2 linked regions of the Streptomyces venezuelae genome follow. Each later gene encodes a partner of the first gene's protein in a complex. Links are inferred from orthologs where the notes say so. Each region holds a gene or a part of one and is shown on either strand. Other genes may lie near its edges.

The links. Proteins that work in one complex are often made in the same cells at the same time.
Region 2: the proteins of dnaG (region 1) and dnaB are in contact, whole or in part, in a crystal structure (PDB 2R6A), measured with the Geobacillus stearothermophilus proteins. The link is inferred for Streptomyces venezuelae from one-to-one orthologs. Residues at the interface, in WP_049624496.1 of Geobacillus stearothermophilus: Lys456, Leu457, Leu458, Pro459, Ala460, Asn463, Ala464, Leu467, Leu535, Leu536, Ile537, Ala538, Gln544, Glu545, Asp548, Tyr549, His552; in WP_033016901.1 of Geobacillus stearothermophilus: Ser13, Glu15, Ala16, Gln18, Glu91, Leu92, Asp94, Ala95, Val96, Pro97, Thr98, Ala99, Ala100, Asn101, Tyr104, Tyr105, Ile108.

The regions. Positions count from the first base shown.
Region 1 is NZ_CP029192.1:6,117,444-6,120,893, forward strand. What follows is about bases 91-3,082. They hold dnaG (DNA primase), read left to right. Parts: upstream 91-630; coding sequence 631-2,535; downstream 2,536-3,082. Other genes in these bases: DEJ48_RS26805 (NAD(P)/FAD-dependent oxidoreductase), read left to right, coding at 91-587; DEJ48_RS26815 (RNA polymerase sigma factor), read left to right, coding at 2,677-3,082. In the rest of the region: more of DEJ48_RS26805, read left to right, coding at 1-90; more of DEJ48_RS26815, read left to right, coding at 3,083-3,450. UniProt on the Escherichia coli protein: RNA polymerase that catalyzes the synthesis of short RNA molecules used as primers for DNA polymerase during DNA replication.
Region 2 is NZ_CP029192.1:4,525,598-4,528,898, forward strand. The notes cover bases 53-2,895. They hold dnaB (replicative DNA helicase), read left to right. Parts: upstream 53-654; coding sequence 655-2,136; downstream 2,137-2,895. Other genes in these bases: DEJ48_RS19615 (MATE family efflux transporter), read right to left, coding at 53-194; DEJ48_RS19625 (NADP-dependent oxidoreductase), read right to left, coding at 2,188-2,895. Outside these bases: more of DEJ48_RS19615, read right to left, coding at 1-52; more of DEJ48_RS19625, read right to left, coding at 2,896-3,114; DEJ48_RS19630 (NADP-dependent oxidoreductase), read right to left, coding at 3,167-3,301. UniProt on the Escherichia coli protein: The main replicative DNA helicase, it participates in initiation and elongation during chromosome replication. Travels ahead of the DNA replisome, separating dsDNA into templates for DNA synthesis.

The DNA of each region.
Region 1 (3,450 bases):
TCCTCGCCGCCCGCACGGACGACGGCGAGGAGCACCCCGCGCACGACGTCCTCGCGGCCATCGGAGCGGCCCCCCGCACGGCCCTCGCCGAGTCCGCGGGCCTCGCCCTGGTCGACCGCGCCGAGGGCGGCGGCATCGCTGTCGACGCGTCGCTGCGCACCTCCGACCCCGACATCTACGCGGCGGGCGACGTGGCCTCCGTCCGCCACCCGCTCTTCGGCACGAGCCTGCGCGTCGAGCACTGGGCCAACGCCCTGAACGGCGGCCCGGCCGCCGCGCGCGCGATGCTCGGCCAGGACGTCTCGTACGACCGCGTGCCGTACTTCTTCTCCGACCAGTACGACGTCGGCCTGGAGTACTCGGGCTGGGCGCCCCCGGGGACGTACGACCAAGTGGTGGTGCGCGGCGACGCCGGAAAGCGCGAGTTCATCGCGTTCTGGCTGCGCGACGGGCAGGTCCTCGCGGGCATGAACGTGAATGTGTGGGACGTCACTGACCCCATCCAGCAGCTGATCCGCAAGGGCGCACGCCCCGACTCGAACGCCCTCGCGGACCCGTCGACCCCGCTGGCGTCGCTCCTGGGGTGACCGGCCGGGCAGGAGTGTCACAGGCGAGCCGTAGTATTCCTACGTGGCAGGCAGGATCAATGACGAGGACGTGAAGGCGGTTCGGGACGCGGTCCCGATCGACGCCGTGGTCTCCGACTACCTCCAGCTGCGCAACGCGGGGGGCGGAAACCTCAAGGGTTTGTGCCCCTTCCACGACGAGAAGTCCCCGTCCTTCCAGGTCAGCCCGAGCAAGGGTCTCTTCCACTGCTTCGGCTGCCAGGAAGGCGGCGACACGATCGCCTTCGTGATGAAGATCGACCACCTCACGTTCTCGGAGACGGTCGAGCGCCTCGCCGCCCAGGCGGGCATCACGCTGCGCTACGAAGAGGGGGGGTACAACCCCTCGCACCAGCGCGGCGAGCGGATCCGCCTCGTCGAGGCCCACAAGATCGCCGCCCAGTTCTACGTGGACCAGCTGGAGGGCGCCGAGGCCGAGATCGGCCGGAAGTTCCTCGCCGAGCGCGGCTTCGACCAGGCCGCGGCCGCGCACTTCGGCGTGGGGTACAGCCCGGCCGGCTGGGACCACCTCACGCGCTTCCTGCGCGGCAAGGGCTTCACCGACAAGGAGCTCACCCTCTCCGGTCTCTCCCAGGAGGGCCGCCGCGGCCCCATCGACCGCTTCCGCGGCCGCCTCATGTGGCCGATCCGCGACATCGGCGGAGACGTGGTGGGCTTCGGCGCGCGCAAGCTCCGCGACGACGACAACGGCCCGAAGTACCTGAACACGCCCGAGACGGCGATCTACAAGAAGTCCCAGGTCCTGTACGGCATCGACCTGGCCAAGAAGGAGATCGCCAAGTCCAGCCGCGCCGTCGTCGTCGAGGGGTACACGGACGTGATGGCCTGCCACCTGGCCGGCATCACCACCGCCATCGCGACCTGCGGCACGGCCTTCGGCGGCGACCACATCAAGATCCTCCGCCGCCTCCTGATGGACAACGGCTCGGCCCGCGTGATCTTCACCTTCGACGGTGACGCGGCGGGCCAGAAGGCCGCTCTGCGCGCCTTCGAGGACGACCAGAAGTTCGCCGCCGAGACGTACATCGCGATCGCGCCCGACGGCATGGACCCCTGCGACCTGCGGCTCGCCAAGGGCGACGCGGCAGTCGCGGAGCTCGTCGAACCGCGCACGCCGCTCTTCGAGTTCGCGCTGCGCCAGATCGTCGCGCGGTACGACCTGGAGACCCCCGCGGGCCGCGCGGCCGCCCTCGACGAGGCGGGCCCCGTGGTGGCCCGCATCAAGAACAGCGGCGCGCAGCACGAGGTCGCCGTGCAGCTCGCCGGCATGCTCGGCATCCTCGACACCCAGTTCGTCGTCAAGCGCGTCGCTCAGCTCGCCCGCTGGGCCCGCGACCGCGGCGGCAGGGGCCCCGCACCCGCCCCCGCCGCCCAGCGCTCCGCGGGGGCGTACGAGAGCGCGCCGCAGGGCTTCAGCGGCCCCGCGCTCAACCTGCGCAGCCCCGCGCACCGCACCGAGCGCGAACTGATCAAGCTGGCCCTGCAGTACCCGCAGTTGGTCTCCCCGGCCTTCGACGCGTACGGCACGGACGAGTTCACCGCCCCGCCCTACGCCGCGGTGCGCCGCGCCATCGAGGAGGCGGGCGGCGCGGAGTACGGAGCACAGGACCCGCAGGAGTACCTCGTACGCGTCCGCGAAGCCGCGCCCGACGACGCGGTCCGCGCGATGGTCACCGAGCTCGCCGTCGAGGCGATCCTGCGCAAGACCGTCGACGAGATGTACGCGGGCATCCAGCTCGTGCAGGTCCGGCTGCGCGCCGTCGACCGCCGCATCCGCGACGTCCAGGGCACCCTCGCCCGCGTGGGCGCGGGCGGCGACCCGCAGCATCTGACCGCGGTGCAGAACGAGTTGTGGGTCCTGCAGCAGTACGGACAGGCGCTCCGCGAGCGGGGCGCGGACGCGCTCTGAGGCGCCCCGCCGGGCTCCCCGGCGATTGGATCCGGGGTAACGGGGTTACCCGTCGGGTAACCACGCGGTCACGGACCGGACTCAAAAAGTCACCGCACGCCCCTCGTGGCGGCCGTGTGTCGTACCCCACACTGGGTTCCGGTGCCTGAGTCCTCGGAGCGCGGCCGACCCGCCGACAGCGGGTCCGAGACCCCCGCGGTTCCACAATTCGTGTTCGGGACGGACAGCGGCGAGGCCGCCGTCCCTCTCCCGTTGCCGCACGCCTCAGATGCGATCACCCTGGAGGTCGCCCCCGTGCAGACCCAGACCCTCACCCAGACCGACACCGCCCCGCGCGCGGATGCGGATACGGACGTCCTGGAGTCGGTCCCGCCCCAGAGCCGAGCCACTCGGCACCCCGAGGCCTCGGCAACGCAGGAAACGGCCCGGGATACCGCACAGCCACGAGAAGCATCCACCTCGCAGGACGACACCCAAGAGGCCCCGCACGCCACCGACACCCCCGACGCTCCCGAGGCCCTCGCGCCCGAGATCCTCGACCTCCCCGCGCCCCGCAGCCGCGCCGACACCGGCGGCCCGTCCTCCGACCTGTTCCGCCAGTACCTGCGCGAGATCGGGCGGATTCCGCTGCTCACCGCCGCGGAGGAGGTGGAGCTCGCCCGCGCCGTCGAGGCCGGTCTCTTCGCCGAGGAGAAGCTGAGCAACACCCCCGACCTGGACTCCCAACTCGCCCTGGACCTCGACAAGCTGGTCGTCATGGGGCGGATGGCCAAGCGCCGCCTCATCGAGGCCAACCTCCGCCTGGTCGTCTCCGTCGCCAAGCGGTACGTGGGGCGCGGGCTCACCATGCTCGACCTCGTCCAGGAGGGCAACCTCGGCCTGATCAGGGCGGTCGAGAAGTTCGACTACGCGCGG
Region 2 (3,301 bases), 1.6 Mb from region 1 along the record:
GCGGTGGTGAGGAGCGCCGAGGCGACGCCGAGGCCGGCAAGTTGTGCGGTGCCGAGATGCCCGACGATGGCGCTGTCGGCGAGCACGAAGAGCGGCTCGGCCACGAGCGCGCCGAAAGCGGGGACGGCGAGTGCGATGATCTCTCGGTCATGCCTTCGCCGTGCGGCCTTGGGTGCCGCGGGAGCCTGTGTCATGCACACCAATCTAATCTTCCACAGGTAAGAGATGCAATGCTATTGGGACCCTTACCTGACCGGCTGCCGGGTGCGCCGTCACGAGCCGTTTGCGGAGATCTTGGTCCGACTGGGAAAGTTTTTCTTCTGCACAGCCGGTGGACGGGAAAGGTGCAGGTCAGGTGATGTTTCCATAACCTGCTGAGGGCTTGTTCACAGGCCTGTCCACCGGCCCGTGCACAGGTTTGGCGGAGTTCTCCACAGCATCGGGCCCGTCATCCACACCGCCTGTGGATAACCAGATTGGCTGACGGTGCCCACAGGCCTACCGTGGTCCGGCGCCCGCCTCGTCGTACGACCTCGGAAACCCCGGAAAACCGACGCGTCAGAACCGGAGTTGGGCCCGCTTATTTGTCAGTGTCGTGCCGTACGAAAGAGAGGCACGGCGAGGTCCGCGCGGCGGACGGGAGGAGGTGGCCCGGTGAGTATCTCCGAGCCTTTGGACGACCCCTGGGCCGACAGCGGTCCCAGTGACCGTCTGCCCGTCTCCCGCCAGCGCCGCGACGGCGGTGGTGGCCGGAGCCGCGACGAACAGCACGATCGTGGCCGCGAGGGCGGCTGGGACGGTGGGGGCTCGTCGTTCGAGCGCGTTCCCCCGCAGGATCTCGACGCGGAGCAGTCGGTGCTCGGCGGCATGCTGCTCTCCAAGGACGCGATCGCCGACGTCGTCGAGGTCCTCAAGGGCCACGATTTCTACCGGCCCGCGCACGAGACGATCTACGCCTCGATCCTCGACCTCTACGCGAAGGGCGAGCCGGCCGACCCCATCACCGTGGCGGCCGAGCTCACCAAGCGGGGCGAGATCACCAAGGTCGGCGGCGCATCGTATCTGCACACGCTCGTGCAGACGGTGCCGACAGCGGCGAACGCGGAGTACTACGCGGAGATCGTCCACGAGCGGGCGGTGCTGCGCCGCCTCGTCGAGGCCGGCACGAAGATCACCCAGATGGGATACGCGGCCGACGGCGACGTCGACGAGATCGTCAACAGCGCCCAGGCCGAGATCTACGCGGTCACCGAGCAGCGCACCACGGAGGACTACCTTCCGCTCGGCGACATCATGGAGGGTGCTCTCGACGAGATCGAGGCGATCGGCTCGCGGTCGGGCGAGATGACCGGCGTGCCGACCGGCTTCACCGACCTCGACCAGCTCACCAACGGTCTGCACCCGGGCCAGATGATCATCATCGCGGCCCGTCCCGCCATGGGTAAGTCGACGCTGGCCCTCGACTTCGCGCGGGCCTGTTCGATCAAGCACAACATGCCGAGCGTGATCTTCTCGCTCGAAATGGGGCGCAACGAGATCGCCATGCGTCTGCTCTCCGCCGAGGCACGCGTGGCCCTGCACCACATGCGCTCCGGCACGATGACCGACGAGGACTGGACGCGCCTCGCCCGCCGCATGCCGGACGTCTCGGCCGCCCCGCTCTACATCGACGACTCCCCGAACCTGTCGATGATGGAGATCCGTGCGAAGTGCCGCCGCCTCAAGCAGCGGAACGACCTGAAGCTCGTCGTCATTGACTATCTGCAGCTGATGCAGTCGGGCGGATCCAAGCGGTCCGAGAGCCGCCAGCAGGAAGTCTCGGACATGTCGCGAAACCTGAAGCTCCTCGCCAAGGAACTGGAGCTGCCGGTCATCGCCCTCTCGCAGCTGAACCGTGGTCCCGAGCAGCGCACCGACAAGAAGCCCATGGTCTCCGACCTGCGTGAATCCGGCTCGATCGAGCAGGACGCGGACATGGTGATCCTGCTGCACCGCGAGGACGCGTACGAGAAGGAGTCGCCGCGCGCGGGCGAGGCGGACATCATCGTGGGCAAGCACCGTAACGGCCCCACGGCGACGATCACCGTCGCCTTCCAGGGCCATTACTCGCGCTTCGTGGACATGGCACAGACCTGACGGGCCCCGCACGGCCCCCGGACCACCCCGGTCCAGGGGCCACACGGCGGTTCAGGGCACGGTGATGACGATCTTTCCGCGGGCATGACCGGCGGCGCTGGCTTCGTGCGCCGATGCCGTCTCCTTCAGCGCGAACACTGCGTGCAGCGGGATGGTGAGTTGGCCCTGATCCGCGAGCCGGGCCGCCAGTGGCAGCCCGGCCCAGCCCGGTGACGCTCCTGCCTCGGAGCGGGAGAACCGCACTCCGTGCCGGTCCGCGTCGAAGTCGGCGATGGTGATCACGCGACGAGGGTCGCCGGTGATCGCCACCAGTTCGGCGAGCGAGCCCTTGCCGGCCGCGTCCAGCACCACATCGATGCCGTGCGGAGCCAGCGGGGCGACGCGTTCGGCGAGCCCGGGCCCGTAAGTGACCGGAACGACGCCGAGCCGGTCGAGGAAGCCGTGGTTGCCCTCGCTCGCCGTGCCGATCACGGAGAGGCCGCGAGCCCGCGCGAGTTGCGCGGTGACGGTCCCGACGCCTCCCGCGGCGCCCTCGATCAGCAGGGTCATGCCCTCGGTGGCTTCGAGGGCCTCCAGCACGCGCGTGGCCGTGTCGACATTGCCCGCGGCGCCGCCCGCTTCCTCGAAGGACCACGCCCGGGGGTTGTGGGCCCAGGCCTCCAGGACGGCGTACCGGGCCGCGGCCCCTCCCCGATCGGCGAAGGGGACGAGCCCGAAGACCGCGTCTCCCACGGCGGTGCCGACCACCCCCTCTCCCACCTCGTCGACCGTCCCGGCGGCATCCATCCCGGGAATGTGGGGGAAGTCCAGGGGTGCGATGTCCCGCAGCATCCCTGAACGCAGGTACCAGTCGGCGGGGGTGACGCCGGTGGCCCGCACCGCGACGCGGACCTGGCCGGGCCCCGCGTGCGGCTCTTCGGCCTCCTCCAGGCAGAGGACTTCGGGGCCGCCGTAGCGGTGATAGCGCATGGCAAACACAGACAACCTCCGTGCGGGAATGCTTGCTTCGGGATGCGCGGCGGGCAGCGGCTCAGATGACGATGACCCGGCGTCCGCGTGTGTGTCCGGCCTGGCTGTCCGCCTGTGCCGCGGCCGCCTCGGTGAGTTGGTACGTCTTCGCGACCGGGATGTGGAGTCGTCCTCGCGCGATCAGGTCGCAGGCCTC